3 regions of the Rhizobium sp. YTUHZ045 genome follow, and region 3 is predicted to be linked to each of the others. Evidence: predicted binding sites of a transcription regulator. Region 3 holds the regulator's gene; each other region holds the start of a gene.
The links. Region 3 encodes PhoB, which activates phosphate uptake and scavenging genes when phosphate is short. Its sites were predicted from a motif close to TGTCATNNANCTGTCAT; they were not measured.
Positions count from the first base shown of each region.

Region 1: a site for PhoB is predicted at 2,362-2,378, ahead of ppk2 (polyphosphate kinase 2). Genes of this name have one in related genera too.
Region 2: a site for PhoB is predicted at 4,299-4,315, ahead of NMA58_RS02935 (DUF47 family protein). Genes of this name have one in related genera too.

Region 1 covers NZ_CP101436.1:239,837-247,178, forward strand. Annotated here, with positions in the region: gene NMA58_RS32550 (ABC transporter ATP-binding protein) at 1-538, shown strand, start outside; gene NMA58_RS32555 (GMC oxidoreductase) at 623-2,275, shown strand; gene ppk2 (polyphosphate kinase 2) at 2,430-3,344, shown strand; gene NMA58_RS32565 (hypothetical protein) at 3,502-3,693, shown strand; gene NMA58_RS32570 (aldo/keto reductase family oxidoreductase) at 3,821-4,696, opposite strand; gene NMA58_RS32575 (LysR substrate-binding domain-containing protein) at 4,794-5,705, shown strand; gene NMA58_RS32580 (pyridoxamine 5'-phosphate oxidase family protein) at 5,751-6,230, opposite strand; gene NMA58_RS32585 (alpha-ketoglutarate-dependent dioxygenase AlkB) at 6,293-6,862, opposite strand; gene NMA58_RS32590 (hypothetical protein) at 6,882-7,076, opposite strand; gene rpsU (30S ribosomal protein S21) at 7,123-7,342, opposite strand, start outside.
Region 2 covers NZ_CP101432.1:603,395-610,736, forward strand. Annotated here, with positions in the region: gene NMA58_RS02915 (polysaccharide deacetylase family protein) at 1-637, opposite strand, end outside; gene NMA58_RS02920 (D-alanyl-D-alanine carboxypeptidase family protein) at 854-2,137, shown strand; gene NMA58_RS02925 (pyrophosphatase) at 2,214-2,531, shown strand; gene NMA58_RS02930 (inorganic phosphate transporter) at 2,556-3,569, opposite strand; gene NMA58_RS02935 (DUF47 family protein) at 3,569-4,210, opposite strand; gene NMA58_RS02940 (GNAT family N-acetyltransferase) at 4,375-4,866, opposite strand; gene tldD (metalloprotease TldD) at 4,883-6,298, opposite strand; gene NMA58_RS02950 (invasion associated locus B family protein) at 6,766-7,342, opposite strand, start outside.
Region 3 covers NZ_CP101432.1:163,501-170,842, reverse strand. Annotated here, with positions in the region: gene NMA58_RS00860 (hypothetical protein) at 1-237, opposite strand, end outside; gene NMA58_RS00855 (Hsp33 family molecular chaperone) at 349-1,341, opposite strand; gene argF (ornithine carbamoyltransferase) at 1,435-2,349, opposite strand; gene NMA58_RS00845 (aspartate aminotransferase family protein) at 2,387-3,586, opposite strand; gene NMA58_RS00840 (GcrA family cell cycle regulator) at 4,011-4,544, shown strand; gene phoB (phosphate regulon transcriptional regulator PhoB) at 4,790-5,473, opposite strand; gene phoU (phosphate signaling complex protein PhoU) at 5,599-6,312, opposite strand; gene pstB (phosphate ABC transporter ATP-binding protein PstB) at 6,357-7,172, opposite strand; gene pstA (phosphate ABC transporter permease PstA) at 7,188-7,342, opposite strand, start outside.

The DNA.
Region 1 (7,342 bases), on a different replicon from region 3:
AAGCCTCGGCAATACCATGATTTACGTGACCCACGATCAGGTCGAGGCCCTGACGCTCGCCGACCGCATCGCCATCATGCGCGACGGCGTGATCCAGCAGCTCGCTTCGCCGGCCGAGATCTACCGCCGTCCGGCCAATCTCTTCGTCGCCGGCTTCATCGGTGCTCCGGCGATGAATTTCGTCGAGGGCCGGATCGAGCGCGGCGGCGGAGCACCCGTCTTCAGAAGCAACGGCCTAGCCGTCGACCTCACCGACTATGCCTTCCGCACGGCTGCCGTGGAAGGACCTGTTACGTTGGGCTTTCGCCCTGAGCACCTTGTGCTCGACGGGGCGGCAAGCGGGCTTCCCACCATTGCTGGCCGTGTTTCCGTCGTCGAGCCGATGGGTTCGGATGCCGTCGTCTGGTTCGACTGGGCGGAGCACAGTCTCTCCCTTCGTTTCATGGGCGACGTCGACTTCAAGCCCGGCGATGCCATGGCTCCGGGCCTTGATATCACCAAGGCGTCACTCTTCGCTGCCGATGGATCGCGGCTTTGACGCGCCATTCCTTTGCTTTCCCGCAATTTCGGATGTGCTTTGCGCTGCATTGAGGAATTGCTCCAGGACAGGATTTGAAAAGACATGTCTGAGATCGTTTATGATGCGCTGGTGATCGGCTCCGGCGCGGCGGGTTCCTTCGCGATCAAAGAGCTGACGGCCAAGGGCCTGTCGGTGCTGCTGCTCGAGGCTGGGCCGGCCGTCGGCCCCAGGGATTTCGACCCGGCACGCAAGAAGGCGCCGGCAAGCAGCATCAATATATGGGAGCGTGCGCGCGCCACCCTGAAGGGCCAGCCGATCCAGGCGCGGGCGGCCTTCTTTACCGAGCGCTTCAGCCACTTCTTCGTCAACGATCGCAAGAACCCCTATACGACGCCGAAGAACCAGCCCTTTCTCTGGATCCGCGGCCGCCAGGGCGGCGGGCGCCTGCACAGTTTCGGCCGCGTGCTGCTGCGCTGGACCGACGATGATTTCAAGATCCGATCGCGCACCGGAAAGGGCGTGGACTGGCCGATCTCCTATGACGAGCTTGCGCCCTTCTATGACGAAGTCGAAGCCTATCTCGAGCTCTACGGCAACAAGGACGATGTGCCGACCTTGCCAGACGGCGTCTATGCGAAGCCGGCAAGCCTCACGCCCGCCGAGCAGATATTCAAGCAGGCTGTAGAAAGCCGCTGGCCGGACCGGCGCGTCATCTCCTGGCGCTATATAGCGCCGGACGCCGAACGCATGCCGCGACCGCTGCGGGACGCAAAGGCGACCGGCCGGCTGACCGTCCGTTATGACGCCGTCGTGCGTCGCATCACCACCGACGAAAAAACCGGCCGCGCCACCGGTGCGGAATTCATCGATCGCAACACGGGCAAGGTTTCGACGGCTCGCGCCGCGACAATCGTGCTTGCGGCCTCGCCGATCGAGAGCGTGCGGCTGCTGCTGAACTCGGTATCGGCAAGACATCCTGACGGGCTCGGAAACAGCTCGGGCGCGCTCGGGCGCTATTTCATGGATCAGCTTCCATGCCTTGCCTTTGGCTCCTTTCCCAAGGCGAAGGGTTGGGCCGTTGACGATTCCGCTCCTGTCGATCCCTTCTACAATCCGTCGGGTGGCATCTTCATCCCGCGTTTCGACGAGGGTGACGCCGCCCGCGGCGATTTCGACTATCAGGGCAGCATCGGCAGGGCGCCGGTTTCAGAGGAGGCCGATGCGCGTCTCGCCTTCTTCGGCTTCGGCCGCATGCTGCCCTATGCCGACAATCGCATCACGCTCGATGGCAAGCGCAAGGACGCCTGGAATATTCCGGTGCCACACATTCGCTGCGTCATGCAGGAGGAGGAGCGGCGGCTGCTCCGCCGGCAGGAGGAGACGTTGATCGCCATGGTCAAAGAGGTCGGCGGCGATCTTGAATTCATCGGATCGCCCACCGGCCTCAAGGAGATGGGCAGAGGCGCCTTTCCCGACGCCGATGCCTTCAGCCGCTTCATGTTCCGCACATGGTTCCGCAAGACCATGTGCATGGGCGCAGCAATTCATGAAACCGGCGGTGCGCGCATGGGCGAAAGCCCGGAAGCTTCAGTGCTCAATCCCTACAATCAACTGTGGGATGCTCCGAACCTCATCGTCACCGACGCCAGCGCCTTTCCGGGCAGCGGCATCGCTGGCACGACGCTCACCGTCATGGCGCTGACGATCCGCGCTTGCCGCAACCTTGTCGACCATTACCGAACGGGGCTGCTCTAGGCACGCCTCCATCTCGTGTAGGCGGCGTCTAAAAAGTTCGCCGGCATGTGGAGTGGCGAAAGAGGCGAACAAGTGAACGAGCTGTGGGTTATCCAACCGTCACACTAACTTTGCAGTGACATGCTCCTGTCAACTGAGCAGGAAGGGAAAGCCCATGTCTAAAACACATCAGGACCAGCTCAGCCGGATAAAGGCCGAAATCGCCGACAGCTTCGATGAGGAGCTGGAAATGCAGCTGGAGGAAGACCGGCTGGACGATCTAGTCGTCGAAGGAATGACCGAACCGGCGGAGCAGACGCTCGATCGGAAGATCTATTTCCGCGAGCTGTTCCGGCTGCAGCATGAGCTGGTACGGCTGCAAGATTGGGTCCAGTACAAGCAATTGAAAGTGGTCGTGCTTTTCGAAGGCCGGGATTCGGCCGGCAAGGGTGGCGCGATCAAGCGCGTAACCCAAAGGCTCAACCCGCGCGTCTGCCGCACAGTGGCACTGCCTGCGCCGACCGAACGGGAGCGCCATCAATGGTATTTCCAGCGTTATGTCCCGCATCTTCCCACCGCCGGCGAGATCGTGCTCTTCGACCGCAGCTGGTACAATCGCGCCGGCGTCGAGCGCGTGATGGGCTTCTGCACTCCTGACGAACTCGAGGAGTTCTTCCGCTCGGTGCCCGAATTCGAACGGATGCTCGTCCGATCCGGCATCGTGCTGATCAAATACTGGTTCTCGATCACCGACGAGGAACAGGAATTCCGCTTCAAGATGCGCATCCACGATCCGCTGAAGCAGTGGAAGCTTTCGCCGATGGACATGGAAAGCCGCATCCACTGGGAGGAATATACCAAGGCCAAGGAAGAAATGCTGGCGCGCACACACACCAAGGAGGCGCCCTGGTGGGTGGTGCAGGCCGTCGACAAGAAGCGGGCGCGGCTGAACTGCATCGCCCATCTTCTTGATCAGATTCCCTATGAGGACGTGCCGAAGCCCGAGATCGAATTGCCGGATCGCATTCGTCATGCCGACTACATCAGGGCGCCGGTTCCGGCTGATATGTATGTGCCTGAGCGCTATTGAAAGCATAGCCGCAACAAGTCGGCTGCCGAAGCGTTGAAACCGAGACCGCATGGTCACTGGACCGTGCGGTCAACGCGTGTTTCCCAACGGCTGCATCGTGAAGTATAAAGACTGAGCGTCCTTCGGCCGATAATAAGGAGATGACGGGAGGTTGGTCATGACCGGCTTTTGGAGATTAATCGTTCAGGAGGTTGTGCTCTCGGCGATTCTGGCGGCCGGCAGTGTTATCGGCCTTCCCAAGCTTGCCGATCCGAACGCCAGTGCCAATTATCCTTTGGCAATCGTGGTTTTTCTGGCGATGTCAGCGGCCTTGGTGACTTATGAGCTTCTGACACGGAAGCCATCCTGATGCTCTCGTTTACCGGCCGGTTGGCGCAGCCAACAAGGTGCGGCCGACCGACAGATTGCGCCAGCACGTCCGGCAAGCTCGTTACGCAGCGCTAGAACACGGCCTAACGATTGCACCGCCGCGGCCGTCAGGCCGCGATGTCAGCCATATGGTTCAGCTCCTCGTCGGCATCATCCGGCAGCACCAATCCGGCAGCAGCGAGATTCTCCCTGAGATGTGCGAGCGACGACGTGCCGGGGATCAACAGGATATTGGCTGCGCGGCGCAACAGCCAGGCGAGCGCCACCTGCATCGGCGTGGCGCTCAGGCGTGCGCCGACATTGGAGAGTGTGGACGATTGCAGCGGCGTGAAGCCGCCAAGCGGGAAGAACGGCACATAGGCGGTGCCCTGACGGGCGAGTTCGTCGATGAGCGGGTCGTCGTTCCGATGCGCCAGATTGTACTGGTTTTGCACACAGACGATCTCGGTGATCCCGCGGCCTTCGGCGACCTGTTTCGATGTGGCGTTGCTTAAACCTATGTGACGGATCAGACCCTGCCGCTGGAGATCAGCCAGAACCGTCAGGGGTGCTTCTATCGAGCCTTCGGCCGGGCTATGCAGGTCAAATGCGATCCGGAGGTTGACGACATCAAGCACCTCGAGGCCGAGGTTGCGAAGATTGTCGTGAACCGCCTGCGTCAGTTCCTGGCGCGAGAAGGCCGGAATCCAGGACCCGTCCGCGCCGCGCCGCGCGCCGACCTTGGTGACGATGACGAGATCGTCGCCATAGGGATGGAGCGCTTCACGGATGATCTGGTTGGTTACGTGCGGGCCGTAGAAATCGCTGGTATCGATATGGTTCACACCGCTCGCGACCGCCTCGCGCAGCACCGCCAGGGCGGCGTCATGATCCCTGGGCGGACCGAACACGCCGGGGCCGGCGAGCTGCATGGCGCCATAACCCAGTCGGCTCACTTTGCGGTCGCCGATATTGAATGTGCCGGATTGATGAATGATGGACATGGTCGCGCTCCTTTCAACAGATGAGATCAAACTTACTCCTTGGCGGAGCGTCTGATAATTGAGTACAATCCGCACAGCCCGTGCGGAGTGGCGAACAGTGAGAGCAGATCTGAGTGACCTAAACGCCTTTGTTGCAGTGGCGCGGGCGGGTGGTTTTCGCGAGGCAGCGCGTGCCAGTGGCAGCAGCGCCTCCTTCTTGAGCGAAGCGGTGCGTCGCCTGGAGGCTGCTCTCGACGTCAGGCTCCTCAATCGCACGACGCGCAGCGTCGTTACGACCGAAGCGGGCAAGGGTCTGCTGGAGCGGCTCGGCCCTGCTTTGACGGAGGTGGAGGCCGCGCTCGACGTGGTCAACCGATTTCGCGACAGGCCGGCTGGCTCGCTGCGGCTCAATGTGCCGGTCAGCGCTGCGCGGCTGGTGCTGCCTGCCATCATCCCGCCATTCCTCGCCGCCTATCCCGACATTCGCCTGGAGATCGTCGCCGAGGAGAGCTTTGTCGACGTGCTCGCTGCCGGGTGCGACGCCGGCATCCGTTATGACGAGCGGCTGGAGCAGGATATGATCGCGATTCCGATTGGTCCGCGCCACCAGCGCTTTGCCACTGCAGCATCGCCTGCTTATCTCGACCACCACGGGCGGCCGCAACATCCGAGTGAACTCCTTGATCACGCCTGCTTGTTGGGCCGTTTTGCCAGCGGTGCGCTGACGACCCCATGGGAATATGAGCGGGACGGCGAGGTGGTGCGGGTCGAACCGACCGGCCCGTTAATCGTTAGGGTCGGTGGGGCGAGCGATCTTTCCGTCGACGCGGCGATAGCGGGCACAGGAATCGTCTGCATTTTCGAAGACTGGCTGCGCCCGCATCTTGACAGCGGCGTTCTCGAGCCCATCCTCGAGCCGTGGTGGCAGCGCTTTTCCGGGCCGTTTCTCTATTATCCCGGCCGGCGTCTGGTGCCTGCGCCGCTCAGGGCATTCATCGATTTTGTCAAGGCGTCGGCCAACCGGGCTTGACGTCGGTTGACGGAGCGGCATGCCTTCGGCCTCCGCGCCTATGTGTCAGAGTGTGACCTCGGCATTGTCGCCCATATCCGGTTTGCTGTTTGTGACCGCTGCGGCAGCCATTTTGATATAGCTGATGATGGTGCCGGGGCTGTCCCAATATTCAGCCGAAGACGGGGTAACCTTGAGGATGCGGATGGAGGGATCGTCGGGATTGTCCCACCATGCCTTTGCCGGCGTTGCCCACAATTCACGGATCTTCTCGCGATCGTTCTGCACCTCGGCCGTCCCCGACACGGAAAGATATTTCTGCGCCTTGGTGTCGGCAAAGGCCAGGCAGACGTTCGGCCAGCGGGCGACCTCGTCGTCCTTGTTACTGGCGAGATCAGTCAGAAAATAGACCGCGTTTTCAAGCTGCGCGCTATAGGCGGACATCGGCCGGGCGCGCAGATTGTCGCCGTTGCGGGTCGTCAACATGCAGAAGCCTATTCGGTCGATCAATTCCCATACCCGCGTCGCGTCATCCTGCTCGGCCATCGTCATCTCCATTTGTGCGAAAGACGGAGTAACCATCTGCTGGAGCCGATGTTCCCGAGGTTTTAGGTGGCCAACTCCCGGAAGGTGATCGAATAACGCAGCCGATCGACAGGGGGGATGGAATGCTCCCAGAGCGTTCTTGAGGCGCCGGCCATGAGATAGGCGGAGCCGGGTTCAAGCAGGAGCGATCGCCGCTGCCACTTGTCGCCGTTCCGGCGCCTCAGCCTGAAGGTGCAGGACGAAAGCAGGGAGATGCCGACGACCCGGCCGAACACGGATTTATCCTTGTGCCAGCCGATCGGCGCGCCGGGTGCGTATTCCGTCACGAGAGTATGTTCGAGCGCCTCCGGCACAATTTCCGCGAAGCGTGCGGCGATCTCGCGAATGGGGAGCAACCATGACGGTATCGCCTCTGCTTTTCTCATGCGTTGACTCTCGAAGTCGTATCTCCAGCCGAAGGAGACGGTCCTGCGTTTGCCTTCGAACCCATGGAAGTCGAAGGCTTTGAACGGCAGGACAGGTATTTCTTCGAGAGCCGAGCGCTGCAGATCGGCAGGCACAATATCCCGCGAATATTGGAAACCCTCGGGGAAACCGTCGTCTGCCCCGCCAAAGAGATCCTTCTGTGCCATCATGGTCACCGCTCGTTCCTCAATGCACGCTCGGAGTTTCCATGACCATCGCGAAATCCTCTGCGACCAATTCGCTGACTGCTATGAGGATTTCCTCCCGTGAAAAGCCCGACGTCACTGCGCGCTGGATCAATTCCTGCAAATCCGGCTCCACGACATCGCGGCAATCTGCGAGGCGTTCCTCCGAAATGGTGAGGCTATTCAATTCGTCCATTGTCTATCCTTTCGGGAAATGTCACCGCTGAGACCGGGGCAGGATTCTAACGCGCGGCGGTCCGCTTGCGCCCGACCAGCAGTCCTTCGCGCTGCATCTTCTTGCGTGCAGCCTTTCGCTGCCGGCTGATCGCCTGCGCTTTTTCCCGGACGCGGCGTTCGGACGGTTTCTCATAGGCGCGCCGTTCCTTCATTTCGCGGAACAGCCCTTCGCGCTGCATTTTCTTCTTCAAGGCCCTGAGGGCCTGATCGACATTGTTGTCTCTG
Region 2 (7,342 bases), 440 kb from region 3:
CGATATCGGTCGGCTCGATGCCATGTTCCCGGGCCAGCATATCGAGGGTGGCAACGGCGCGCGCCTCGTCGAAGCGGTGGATATACCCGGCGAAGCGGTCGAAGGCATCCCATTGCTGCCGCGGGTTGGTGAGGGCCAGCCGCTCGCTGCCGTGGCCGAAATCGAAGCGGATTTCTTTTGGCCGTCGCAACAGAACGGCGAGCGTTTCCCACCAGATGCTGTGGGAACGTTCGGCAAAACCTTTGGTGACGAACACGGTGAAAGGCGCCCGATGCCGCTCGAACACCGGCAGCGCATGCTCCATGTTGTTGATGTAGCCGTCGTCGAGCGTAAAGGCCGCAAACGGCCGGCCGCCCTCGGGTTCGGCCAGAAGCGCCGGCAGCTGGTCGAGCCGCACTAAGCGATAGCCGTCGCGCGTCAGTCGCCTGAGCGCCGCATCGAGAAAATGCGGCGTGATTTCAAGATGCGCGTTCGGCGCAAAGGCGTGGGGCTCGTGCGGGCGGACATGATGCAGCGTGAAGATGACCCCGCGCCCGCGCGCCTGCCGCATCAGGCCGGCCGCGGCGATCAACGAGGATGCCTCGAGCCCGGCGCCGATCGCCGCGCGTTTTGCCAGTCGCTTCAATTGCCCCGTCATGCGCCGCCCATTGTCCTTTGCCGCAAACTAGCAACGGCGGCTTAAGCCTTGCTGAATCCCGCTTTCACACAGCTTCTTTCGTTTTCTGTTAACCAAGGCGATGAAAAGACTAGAAAAATCGTAGGCGTTGCCGCAAAGTCGCGCCAAACTTCCGGCTTCTGTCACATTACGACACATGGCCGGCCCATCGAGAGCCAGCGCATCAGGGGGAACTCCATGAGAAAGCTATTGGCGGCTGTTTTGACCGTAACGCTGGCCGTTTCGGCGCCGCTTGCGGCTCTTGCCGGCAGCGCCTCGCTGGTCCTCGATGCCCGCACGGGCAAGGTCCTCGCCTCCGAAAACGCCGATACGCTGAACCATCCGGCCTCGCTGACGAAGATGATGACGCTCTATCTCACCTTCGAGGCGCTGAAACGCGGCAAGATCGCCTGGGATACGCCGATCCAGATGTCGAAATACGCTGCCGCGCGGCCGCCCACCAAGCTCGGCGTCAAGGCCGGGGGCACCATAACGGTGCGCGAGGCAGTTTATGGCATGATCGTCAAATCCGCCAATGACGCCGCTGCCGCGATCGGCGAGACGCTCGGCGGTTCGGAGGCCGGCTTTGCCCGGATGATGACGGCCAAAGCCCGCCAGCTCGGCATGAGCCGCACCGTCTTCGTCAATGCCTCTGGCCTGCCGGACAGCCGCCAGGTGACGACGGCGCGCGACATGTCGACGCTCGCCGTGGCGCTGATCAAGAATTATCCCAATGAATACCGCCTGTTCTCGACGGCAAGCTTCAGTTTCCGCGGCAAGACCGTGCGCGGCCACAACAATCTCATGTACCGCTACCAGGGCATGGACGGCATCAAGACGGGTTACACCAACGCGTCCGGCTTCAACCTCGTCAGCGCCGTCAAAGACGGCAACCGCCGCGTCGTCGGCGTCGTGCTCGGCGGCCGCACCGCCCGCAGCCGCGACGCCAGGATGGAAGCGCTGCTCGACCGCTATCTCGGCCGCGCCTCGTCATCCGGCGGCGCCAGGCTGATGGCGAGCGTCGGCGCCAGGGAACCCGTCGAAGTCGCGTCTGCGGCTGACTCTTCCGATGTTCCGGTGCCGCTCAACGCCCGGCGCCCGGACGAAGATCCCGCAGCCAAGAGCCTGGCTTTTGCCGATGACGCCGTCGTGCCGCTGGAGCGTCCTGTCGCCATGGACGAGATCCTGAATGCCGGCAAGACCGGCAAGGCTCCGGCCGTGAAGACCGATGGCACCTGGCAGATCCAGATTTCGGCGGCCCCCAGCGCCGATGCGGCGCGTGCGCTTCTTGCACAGGCCCAGTCGGAAGGCGGCGCACCGCTGGTTTCCGCCTCGCCCTACACTGAGGCGGTCGGGCAGGGGGCGAACCGGATCTATCGCGCCCGCTTCGTCGGCTTCGCCAGCAAGGACGCCGCCGCCTCCGCCTGCGATGCGCTGAAGCAGCGCTCCTATGACTGCGTGCTGCTGCCCGACCACAGCTGATCCCAGCGGCATCATACTCGGCTCTGGACAAGCAGCGGGAATCAGCGTCTCCTCCATAAACAAAAGGAGAACATCCATGCTGCGCCGTCTCGCCGACCAGTTCGAAGCCGCTTCCGCTGTCCATGTCGCCGAGAGCGGCATCGAGCGGGATGACGACTGGTTCCTTTTGAAGCTGCAGGAGGAAATGGGAGAGCTCACCCAGGCCTGGAACCGGCTGACCGGTCGGGGCCGTGCCAAAGGCCGCTCTCCCGAGGATATCAGGCGCGATCTCGCCGACGAGACTGCCGACCTGCTCGGTCACCTCCTGCTGTTTGCTCGCCGTAACGACATCGACATCGCCGCCGCGATCGAGCGGAAGTGGCGGTTTCAGCCGGCACAGACGCCCAACGCCTAAGCGCCACGCCAGCTGTCCGATCGACTAAGCGAGCTGGCCCAACAGGCTCACGAGCCAGAACGAAACTGCCGAAATCATTGCCGCGGCCGGCAGGGTGATGATCCATGCGATCACGATGTTGCCGGCAAGCCCCCACCTGACGGCGGAGACGCGCCGGGCGGCGCCGACGCCGATGATGGCGCCGGTAATGGTGTGGGTGGTCGAAACCGGGATGCCGAGCCAGGTGGCGCCGAACAGCGTCAAGGCACCGCCCGTTTCGGCGCAGAATCCTTGCATCGGGTTCAGCCGCGTAATCTTCGAGCCCATCGTATGGACGATGCGCCAGCCGCCGAACAAGGTGCCGAGCGCCATCGCCGCCTGGCATGAAATCACCACCCAGAGCGGCACGTGGAAGCTGCCACCGAGATAGCCTTGCGAGTAAAGAAGCACGGCAATGATGCCCATGGTCTTCTGGGCGTCATTGCCGCCGTGACCGAGCGAATAGAGCGATGCCGACACGAATTGCAGAAAACGGAAGGACCGGTCGACGGCAAAAGGCGTTTGCCGGATGAAGGTCCAGGTCACCGCCAGAATCAGGAACAATGCCAGCAGGAATCCGATCATCGGCGACATGACGATGGCGCTCGCGGTCTTGAGAAGGCCGCTCCAGACGATCGAGCTCAACCCTGCTTTGGCAAGGCCCGCACCGACCAGCCCGCCGACCAGGGCATGGGATGAACTGGAGGGAATACCGAAGATCCAGGTCACGACATTCCAGACGATGGCGCCGATCAAGGCCGCGAAAATCACCTGCGGTGTCACGATCGCCGGATCGATGATGCCGGTCCCGAGCGTCTCGGCCACATGCAGGCCGAAGAACAGGAAGGCGATGAAATTAAAGAATGCCGCCCAGAAGACCGCATATTGCGGCCTCAGGACCCGTGTCGAGACGATTGTGGCGATCGAATTGGCCGCATCATGCAGCCCATTGAGAAAATCGAACAGCAGCGCGACGCCGATGAGGCCGACAAGAAGCGGAAGAGCGAGGGCGGCATCCATCAGACATTCTCGATCACGATGCCGCTGATCTCGTTGGCGACGTCTTCGAAACGGTCGACCACCTTCTCCAGCTCGCCGTAGATCTCGCTGCCGATCATATAGGCCATCGCATTGCCGGCGCCGTGCCGGCGAAACAGATCCTTGAGCCCCTGCTCGTGCAACTCGTCGGAGCGCCCTTCCACCCGCGTGACCTGCTCGACGATGGCAGAAAGCCGCGGCGCATTGGCGTTCATGCGATCGAGCAAGGGAATGGCCTCGGCGATGAGATTGGCAGCTTCCACAAGGGTCTTGCCCATCTCCTGCATCCCCGGATCGAAGCTGGTCTGCTCGAAGAGCCGGATGGTTTTGACAGTCTTGTGCATCATGTCGATCGCATCATCCATGGATTGGATGAGATCCTTGATGTCTCCACGATCGAAAGGTGTGATGAAGCTCCGCCGGACAGCCTGCATGACTTCGCGCGTTATATCGTCGGCCTGGTCTTCCAACCGCACGATCGTTTCGCATTGATGCTCGATCTCTACTCCCGACAGCAACCTGTCCAGAGCCTGTGCGGCGCCGACGATCGTTCTGGAATGTTGTTCGAAAAGGACGAAAAACCGGTCTTCGCGCGGCATCAACTTCCGAAACCAACCCAGCATGAACACCTCGTGATTTTTGATCTGCGCTATGGATGACGAGCCGTCCTAAACCCTATCCCGTTGAAGAGATAGGGCCGAGTTTCGGTTTGTGACAGTTTTATGACAGTTGTGGCGCGACAGGAACATGGCCGTTATCGGCCGCCGACCCTTTGCGGCATCCGCAGTCAGCCGACCTTATACCGGTAAAACTTGGTGTCCACGGCCATCAGCGGGAAGGAGCGGGGCAGGGCGCTCTTGGCAATCTCGGTAAAGCCGTTCTTCTCGTAGAAGCGATGGGCGGCAACGAATTTGTCCGTGGTGCCGAGGAAGATGTCGGTGAGGCCGGCATCTCTGGCGTGGTCGAACAGGCGCTCGAGAAGCCGCGCTGCCACGCCGTGCTCGCGGCCGCGAACCTCGGCGGCGACGAACATCTTGCGCAGCGCTGCCTGATTGTTACCGATATCCTTCAAGCCCAGCGTTCCGACGATCGCGCCGTCCTTGACGGCGACCCAGAACTGACCTTTGCCGGATTGGTAGAAATCCGGGATGACCCGGAGATCCGGCTGCGCATCGGCTGTGATGTCGATGCCGAACTCCTCGCGCTGAATCGGCAGGATCACCGACAGCACGTCATCGGCATCGCCGGCGGCAAAGGGTCTGATTTCGATCTCTGCCATGAGGAAATACTCCGCCTCAGGTCTGCGTGCCGCCGACGGTGATCTGATCCATGCGCAGATGCGGCTGGCCGACGCCGACCGGAACCCATTGGCCGGCCTTGCCGCAATTGCCGATGCCAGTATCGAGCTTCATGTCGTTGCCGATCATCGACACCCGCTTCATCGCATCCGGGCCGTTGCCGATCAGCATCGCCCCTTTGATCGGCGCGCCGAGCTTGCCGTTCTCGATCAGATAGGCCTCGGTGCAGCCGAAGACGAATTTGCCGGAGGTGATGTCGACCTGGCCGCCGCCGAAGGAGACGGCATAGATGCCCTTCTTCACCGAGGCGATGATCTCTTCGGGCGTCTTGTCGCCGCCGAGCATATAGGTGTTGGTCATGCGCGGCATCGGCACGTGGGCATAGCCCTGGCGGCGGCCATTGCCGGTGGGCGCCATGCCCATCAGCCGGGCATTCTGCCGATCCTGCATGTAGCCGACCAGCTTGCCGTTCTCGATCAGCACGTTGTAGCCGGACGGCGTACCCTCGTCGTCGATGGTGATCGAGCCGCGGCGGTTGTCGATCGTGCCGTCATCGACGACGGTGACGCCGGGCGCGGCGACCATCTGGCCGAGAAGGCCTGCAAAGGCCGACGTCTTCTTGCGGTTGAAATCGCCTTCCAGCCCGTGGCCGACGGCCTCGTGCAGCATCACGCCCGGCCAGCCGGAGCCGAGAACGACGTCCATCGTGCCGGCCGGCGCATCGATCGCCTCCAGATTGACGAGTGCCTGGCGCAGCGCCTCGTCGGCGCCATATTGCCAGCTGCCCTCGGCGATGAAATCGCCAAAGCCGATGCGCCCGCCGCTGCCATAGGAGCCGCTCTCCTGCCGCTCGCCTTCACCGACTACGACGGAAATGTTGATGCGCGTCATCGGCCGGATGTCGCGGACACGGTGGCCGTCGGCGCGCAGGATGTCGACGACCTGCCAGCTCGCCGCGACCGAAGCAGTCACCTGCCGCACCTTGTCGTTCTTGCTCCTGAGATAGGCGTCGATATCCTGCAGGACCTTGACCTTCTCCTCGAAGCTCGGCTGGCCGATCGGGTTCTGGTCGCCGTAGAATTTCTTGTTGGTGCCCTGGGGAGCGGCGGCATAGGTGCCGGAATAGCCGCGCGTCACCGCGCCGACCGCATCGACCGCCCGCTTCAGCGCCGCCACCGAGAGGTCGCCGGCATGTGCATAACCCACGGCTTCGCCGGCAACGGCGCGAAGTCCGAAACCCTGTTCCGTATTGAAGCTGCCGCCCTTCAGCCGGCCATTGTCGAAGGTCAGCGCCTCGGCCCGGGCATGCTCGATAAACAGCTCGCCGTCATCGGCGCCGGCGAGCGCTTCGGCGACAAGGCCGCGCATCGTGGCCTCGTCGGCATCGAAAAGCGTCAGGAGATCGGTGGTCATGGTCTGGCTCCAATGGCATGCGTCCGGGAGTTCGCTTACGCCTTAGATAGGGCTCAACCTGATAAGGAGTGAAGCCCTGTCTTCGAATTATTCTTTGTTGGGCAGAGCGATCTTGGAAATGGAATGGCCTTCGAAAGAGATGTAAGCGTTTTATCGTTTCGCGCTGGGTGGCGGCGCGGCTGTTTTGAGATGATCAGTTGGGGGGGCAATTTGCTTGAAATGATGAGACGTGGTGCGAGTGGAGTCGTTCTCGCTCTTCTTTTTCCGGTGACTGGCCTAGCGGCCGACAACGATCTCGAGGACTGCCCCTCACCCTAACCCTCTCTCCGTAAACGGGGCGAGGGGACTTGCCCTGCGAGGGTGAGGTGGGAACCGAGAGGTCCCGGCATGGTCCCTTCGCCCCGTTTACGGGGAGAAGGTGGCGGCAGCCGGATGAGGGGCGGACCCATGGTAGACGGCCGCCAGCCTCACGGCAGCGCGTCAAAACCTTCGGCGAAGCCCTTGAGGTCGACGGGGATGCCGATGCCTTCTTCCGGGGTCTGGAAGACGATGAAGGTGGCCTGGGCGCCGCTGCGGAAGGTCTTGAGCAGTTCGTCCTCCAGCACGACTTCGGCATAACAGCCGTCGGCGAAGCAGCGGACGAAGTAGGCGCGGCCGATATCCTTGCCGTCGACATTGAGGCCGAGGCCGTTCGGCAGGAGCACGCCGAGCGGCGCCAGCACGCGCAGGATCTTCGATTTGCGGTCGGCCGTCTTCAAGACGACGACGGAAAGCCCGACCTCCGGCCGGTCCTCGGCGATGACGTTCTGCATCAGCGCGCATTGCTCGGTCGCCGCACCGGCCGGCTTGTCGCAGACGACAGACCATGCGCCGTGATTGGATTTCACTGTGCCCGGCGCCTGCGGCTGGGTCTGGCCGGGCGTCACCTGGATATTCGGGTTGGCAGCCGGGGGCTGCTGGGCCGGGGCAGGGGCGGCCGGTGCAGGGGTGGCCGGTGCGGGGGTGGTGGGCGTGGCCGGGGAGGGGGCGGGTTGCTGCGCGAAG
Region 3 (7,342 bases):
CCAATTCGGATTTGCGATCACAATGTAAAAAGGGCTCTCCTTTTTTGTAAAATTAAAGCCCAGACGAAAAACGGTGCCGTCATCAAATGAAGTGAGAACAAAACAGCCGTTGCCCAAGGTCGGGTCGACAGCCACGGTCCAGCCGCCAACCTCTTTCCATTTGATTGTTTCGTCATCAGCCAGGACAATCCGTGGCATCGCAGCAATGAATGCGAATACAAAATACAAAAGCCGCATTGACGTCCCGCCCCCAGAACCAGTTGGGATAATAGGTGCACAGTGACTACTAAAAGTCGAGTCACTGTGCCGCTGCAATGCGCATCTTTTTCGCGCCAAGCGCGACTAATGTTATTCCGCCGGCTGAAGCTCGGCTGCTTCGAAGCGGTAGGTGGTCGAGCAGAATTCACAGGTGACGGATATCTCGCCGTTTTCCTGGCTGGCCTCGATCTCCTCGGCGGTGAACCCCTTCAGCACGTTGCCTATTTTTTCCCGCGAGCAGCTGCAGCGGTCGAAGACGGCGCGGGGCTCGAAGACGCGCACGCCGCGCTCGTGGAACAGGCGGAACAAGAGACGTTCGGTGCCGACCTGCGGATCGGTCAGCTCGTCGGCATCGATGGTCTCGACCAGCGAGCGCGCTTCGGTCCAGGCGTCATCCTCGCCATGCGGACGGTCGCCGTTATCGCCGTCGCCGCCGTGGAGATCAGGCTGGCGCATGCGCTCCGGTGCCTCCGGCAGGAACTGGGCGACGAGGCCGCCTGCCCGCCAACGATGGCGTGGCTTGCCGGCATCGTCACGATCGAAGAGTTCCGCCGCAGCCAGGCGCACCCGCGTCGGGATCTGCTCCGACTGGCGGAAATAGACCCCGGCGATCTCCTCGAGCGAAGTGCCGTCGAGGGCGACAATGCCCTGGTAAGGCTGCGCGAACTTGCCCTGGTCGATGGTGAAGGCGAGCACGCCCTTGCCGAGCAGCTGCTCCGGCTCGGTCTCGCCTGAGGCAATCGCCTGGTCGAGCAGCGCCCGGTCGAAACGGGCATAGGCACGCACGTTCTCCGGCGTCGAGAAATCGGCGACGAGCAGATCGACCGGGCCGTCGCCCTTGGTCTGCACGGTGAACTTGCCGTCGAACTTCAGCGAGGTGCCGAGCAGCACCGTCAGCACGACGACTTCGGCGAGCAGCCGGGCGACGGGCGCGGGATAATGATGGCGCTCGAGGATCGCATCGAGCATGGGGCCGAGCTGGACGGCGCGGCCGCGCACATCCAGACCCTCCACCTGAAAGGGGACGACATGATCATCGCCGGCGAAATCGAACTGGCCGAGGGCGGCTGCAGCTTCTGCCATGGCTTTACTCCTGGTTTCTGGAGCGGCGGCCAAAGTGTCCGGCGCTCGCGCAGTCGGGCCGCAAGCTTATGACTCGCAACATCCGATTATGGTTCAGATCGCGCCCAGGCACCAAGCAAGAATCGACTTCTGCGCATGAAGACGGTTTTCCGCTTCATCGAAGACCACGGATTGCGGGCCGTCGATCACCTCGTCCGTCACTTCCTCACCGCGATGCGCCGGCAGGCAATGCATGAACAATGCATCCTTGCCGGCCTTGGCCATCAAGGCCGCATTGACCTGATAAGGCTGGAAGACGTTGTGACCCCGGGCCCGATGTTCCTGATTCATGGAGACCCAGGTATCGGTCACCACGCAATCGGCACCTTCGACCGCACGGTCGGCATCATGGCAGAGCATGACTTCGGCGCCCTCATTGCGGGCCCAGTTCAGATAGTGATCCTTGGGCTCGGAACCAAGAGGCACGGCCATGTTCATGCGGTAGCCGAAGCGCGCAGCCCCTTCCACCAGCGAATGCAGCACATTGTTGCCGTCGCCGGTCCATGCGATCGTCTTGCCCTTGATCGGGCCGCGATGCTCCTCGAAGGTCATGATATCGGCCATGATCTGGCAGGGGTGGGTGTCGTCCGTCAGCGCATTGATCACAGGCACGGTCGCGTGCTCGGCGAGCTCCAAAAGCCTGGAATGCTCGGTGGTGCGGATCATGATCGCATCGACATAACGCGACAGCACCTTGGCGGTGTCGCCGATCGTCTCGGCGCGGCCGAGCTGCATTTCAGTACCGGAGAGAAACAGCGTTTCGCCGCCGAGCTGGCGCATGCCGACGTCGAAGGAGACGCGGGTGCGGGTCGACGGCTTCTCGAAGATCATCGCCAGCATCTTGCCGGCGAGCGGCTTGTCGCCCTTGCCGGATTTGAAGGCCTGCTTGCGGGCGAGCGCGTCGTTCATGATAGTTCTGAGGTCGGCCGAGGTGACGGCCGAAAGATCGAGGAAATGTTTAGGAGCCATGTTCTTACCTGTCGTGCGCCCGAAGGCGGCGATCCCTTCAAGCCGTCTTCTTGATCTTGGCGGCGCGGATGCTCTCGGCGGCGCGCTCGAGGCGCACGAGCCCCTCGCGGGCTTCTTCGGCAGTGACCACCAGCGGCGGAAGAAGGCGGATGACGTTGTCGCCGGCCGGCACGCCGAGCAGATGCGCGGCGCGGATCGCCTGCAGCAACTCGGCCGAGGGAACCGCAGCCTTGACGCCGAGCAGAAGCCCCTCGCCTCGGATATCCTCGATCACATCGGGATACCGATCCTTGAGCGAGGCCAGCCCCTGGCGGAAGACGAGCGCGACGTCGCGCACATGCTCAAGGAAGCCATCGGCGAGGATGACGTCGAGCACGGCACTGCCGACCGCCATGGCCAGCGGATTGCCGCCATAGGTCGAACCATGCGTGCCGGCCTTCATGCCGGAGGCAGCCTCGGCCGTGGCAAGGCAGGCGCCGAGCGGGAAACCGCCGCCGATGCCCTTGGCAACGGCCATGATATCGGGCGTGATGCCGGACCATTCATGGGCGAAGAGCTTGCCGGTGCGGCCGACGCCGGTCTGGACCTCGTCGAGGATCAGCAGCAGGCCGTTTTCGTCGCAGATCCGGCGAAGCGCCTTCATGAATTCGCCGGTGGCGGGGCGCACGCCGCCCTCGCCTTGCACCGGCTCGATCAGGATTGCGGCCGTCGCATCGGTAATGGCGGCGCGGACGGCCTCGATGTCGCCGAACGGCACCTGATCGAAACCCGGAGCCTTGGGGCCGAAACCTTCGAGATATTTCTCCTGACCGCCGGCGGCAATCGTCGCGAGCGTGCGCCCATGGAAGGCGCCCTCGAAGGTGATGATATGGAACCGCTCGGGATGGCCCTTGGAAAACTGGTAGCGGCGCGCGGTCTTGATGGCGCATTCGAGCGCCTCGGCGCCCGAATTGGTGAAGAACACCTTATCGGCGAAGGTAGCGTCCGTCAGGCGCTTGGCGAGGCGCTCCTGGCCGGGGATTTCATAGATGTTGGAGAGGTGCCAGACCTTGTCGGCCTGCTCCTTCAACGCCGCGACCACATGCGGGTTGCCATGGCCGACGGAGGTGACGGCGACACCGGCGCCGAAATCGAGATAACGCTCGCCGCTCTCGGTGATCAGCCATACGCCCTCGCCTCGCTCGAACCGCAGCGGGGCGCGAGAATAGGTGTCATAAAGCGGCGCGGCTTCAGCCATGGCGCGGGTCTCCCGTTCAATGTTCTCTTGCACGGACTCCGGCTAACAGAACCAGGTCCAAAAAATCAAAAATGCCGCCTTTCGGCGGCGAGCGGTACTATTTCCTTTTCGCGCTGCAATGTCAACAAAACTGCCGCCTTAGCCTATGCAGCAAGCTTGTGCAGCGGCACTTTCGGCCTTCAACAGGCATTATTGCAGAAATGCCACGCAGAGGCAGCAAGTTGGGGAAAACTTGAAATTCGATTCATCCGGATTCCCGCGACTCTTGTCACGGAGTCAGCCTCACACTAGGTTAAAGTTCAATTACTAGACTGCATGCGGCGGAACTAGTCACCAAAATTGATCAAGCGTTTCTTGTTTCGGAGGCTTCCGGGACAACGGTGAGGGATTCTGCCATCACCAACGCAAAAGGTGGAGACAGGGCATGAACTGGACAGACGAGCGGGTCGAGAAACTCAAGAAGCTTTGGGCCGAAGGACTGAGCGCCAGCCAGATTGCTGCGCAGCTTGGCGGCGTCAGCCGAAACGCCGTTATCGGCAAGGTGCACAGGCTCAGCCTTCCCGGCCGCGCCAAAGCCGGCGGCACGGCCACCGCGGCGCGCACGCCGAAGCGCCAGACGTCCGCGCCGCGCGCGCCGAATTACGCCTCCCGGATCACCACCCGCACCGTGACCCGTCAACAGGGCGCAACGATGCTGAAGGAAGAGATCGAGGTCGATGCCGTCGACGAAATGGAATATGTGCCGGCCGGCAATGTGGTCGTGCCGATTTCTCGCCGCCTCGGCCTGACGGAGCTCACCGAACGCACCTGCAAATGGCCGGTCGGCGACCCGCTCAAGGAAGATTTCCATTTCTGCGGCTGCGAGTCCCCCGACAATTCTCCCTATTGCAGCTATCATCAGAAGCTTGCCTATCAGCCGATCAACGAAAGGCGCCGGGCCGCGGCACGGGTCAGCTGAGAAGGCGACATCGCCGGACATAAAAAACGGGCCGAGCGGCCCGTTTTTTATGATTGGAGTGGAAGCGCTGGGGTTGCCCCTCATCCGGCTGCCGCCACCTTCTCCCCGCACGCGGGGCGAAGGGACATGCCGCAACCTCTCCGTTCCCCGCCGACCTTTCGCAGGGCACGTCCCCTCTCCCCGTCAGAACGGGGAGAGGGCTAGGGTGAGGGGCAAATCTTTGACTTTAGCAGCAGTAGAAACCCTCAGGCTTCCATCGAATAACCCGCGCCACGGACGGTGCGGATGACGTCCTGCATGTTGGAGAAGTTCAGCGCCTTGCGCAGGCGGCCGACATGGACGTCGACGGTGCGCTCGTCGACATAGATGTCGTGGCCCCAGACGCCGTCGAGCAGCTGCGAGCGGGAAAAGACCCGGCCCGGCGACGACATCAGGAATTCCAGCAGGCGAAACTCGGTCGGGCCGAGGCGGACTTCGCGGCTCTTGCGGTGGACGCGATGGGTTTCGCGGTCGAGCTCGATATCGCCGCATTTCAGCACCGAGGACAGCACCTCGGGACGGGCACGGCGCAGCATCGCCTTGACGCGAGCGACGAGCTCGGGGGTCGAGAAGGGCTTGACGACATAATCGTCGGCGCCGGTGGACAGTCCGCGCACACGCTCGCTCTCCTCGCCGCGCGCCGTCAGCATGATGATCGGCAGTCGCTCGGTTTCCGGCCGCATGCGCAGGCGCCGGCAGAGTTCGATGCCGGAGACGCCGGGCAGCATCCAGTCGAGGATGAGCAGGTCGGGCGTGCGCTCCTGAAGCCTGATTTCGGCCTCGTCGCCGCGCAGGATGGTATCGACCTCGAAGCCTTCGGCTTCGAGATTATAGCGAAGGAGCACGCTGAGGGCTTCCTCGTCTTCAACAACTGCGACTCTCGGGATCATGCGTGTCCGTCTCCTCGCGCACAAGCCTTAAACCGGGGTTCTAAGCAGGCGTCCTGCGCAAATTCAGAAATTGGCTGCGACCTCTTTGCGCGCCCCGAACGGGCGCGCACGCAATCTTGGAAGGATTATTCCGTCGCGGCGCCAACGGTGTTGGCGCTGTCATCCTTCGGACGATCGCCTTCCGGCTGGGCGCCTGTCGCCATGTAGTAGATCGTCTCGGCGATGTTGGTGGCATGGTCGCCGATGCGCTCGATGTTCTTGGCGCAGAAGAGCAGATGCGTGCAGCTCGTGATGTTGCGCGGATCTTCCATCATGTAGGTCAAGAGCTCGCGGAACAGCGAGGTGTACATGGCGTCGATCTCGTTGTCGCGTTCGCGGATGGCGGTCGCCTTGTCGGCAGCGCGTGTCGTATAGACGTCGAGCACTTCCTTGAGCTGGACAAGCGCCAGCTCGGAGAGATGCTCGAGACCGCGGGCGAGCTTGCGGGGAACGCCGGTGCTCTGCACGGCGATGACGCGCTTGGCGGTGTTCTTGCCGAGGTCGCCGACGCGTTCGAGATCGGCGGCGATGCGGATCGAACCCATGATTTCGCGCAGGTCCGCGGCCATCGGCTGCCGGCGGGCGATGGTGACGATCGCCTTGTCGCCGATTTCGCGCTCGGTGTGATCGAGGATCACGTCGTCTGAGATGACCTTCTGCGCCAGCGCGGTATCGCCGTTGACCAGCGCCCGGACGGATTCGGCGACCATCTGTTCGGCCAGGCCGCCCATTTCGGAAATCCGCCTGGACAGGAACTTCAGATCATCATCATAGGCAGAATAAATATGTGTCGATGCCATGGGGCTTTGTCCTCGAATAAGGGGAAGGCTTCGGATGGCCGTGATCAGCCGAAGCGACCCATGATGTAGTCCTGGGTACGGGGATCGTCCGGATTGGTGAACATCTTGTCGGTGTCGTTCTCCTCGACAAGATTGCCGAGGTGGAACATGGCGGTGCGCTGCGAGACGCGCGCGGCCTGCTGCATGGAGTGGGTGACGATGACGATCGTATAGTTTTCGCGCAGTTCGTGGATCAGCTCCTCGACCTTGGCGGTGGCGATCGGGTCAAGGGCCGAGCAGGGCTCGTCCATCAGGATGACTTCCGGGCTGACGGCAACGGCGCGGGCAATGCACAGGCGCTGCTGCTGACCGCCGGAGAGGCCCGTGCCGGATTCGTGCACGCGGTCCTTGACCTCGTTCCAGAGCCCGGCGCGCTGCAGGCTGCTCTCGACGATCTGGTCGAGATCGGCCTTCGACTTGGCGAGACCGTGGATGCGGGGGCCGTAGGAGACGTTTTCATAGATCGACTTCGGGAACGGGTTCGGCTTCTGGAAAACCATGCCGACGCGGGCGCGAAGTTCGACGACGTCGATATCCGGATCATAGATATCGTCGCTGTCGAGCGTAATCTTGCCGGTGACGCGGCACCCCTCGATCGTGTCGTTCATGCGGTTCAGGCTTCGCAGGAAGGTCGACTTGCCGCAGCCCGAGGGGCCGATCAGGGCGGTTACGGTGTTTTCGCGGATGTTCAGGTTCACGTCGAAAAGCGCGCGCTTCTCGCCGTAGTATACGGAGACATCCTGTCCGATCATTTTATACGGGACGTTGCTCATCTTCTGATCCAGCGCCTTTTCAACTGCAGCTTCCGTCAGCATGTTCATGATGTTTGACTCCGTTTACCAGCGGCGCTCGAAGCGACGACGCAAGAGGATGGCGCCCATGTTCATGACGACCAGGAACAGGAGCAGGACGATGATGGCACCCGAAGTACGCTCCACGAAGGCACGTTCGGCCTCGTTCGCCCACATATAGACCTGCACGGGCAAGGCCG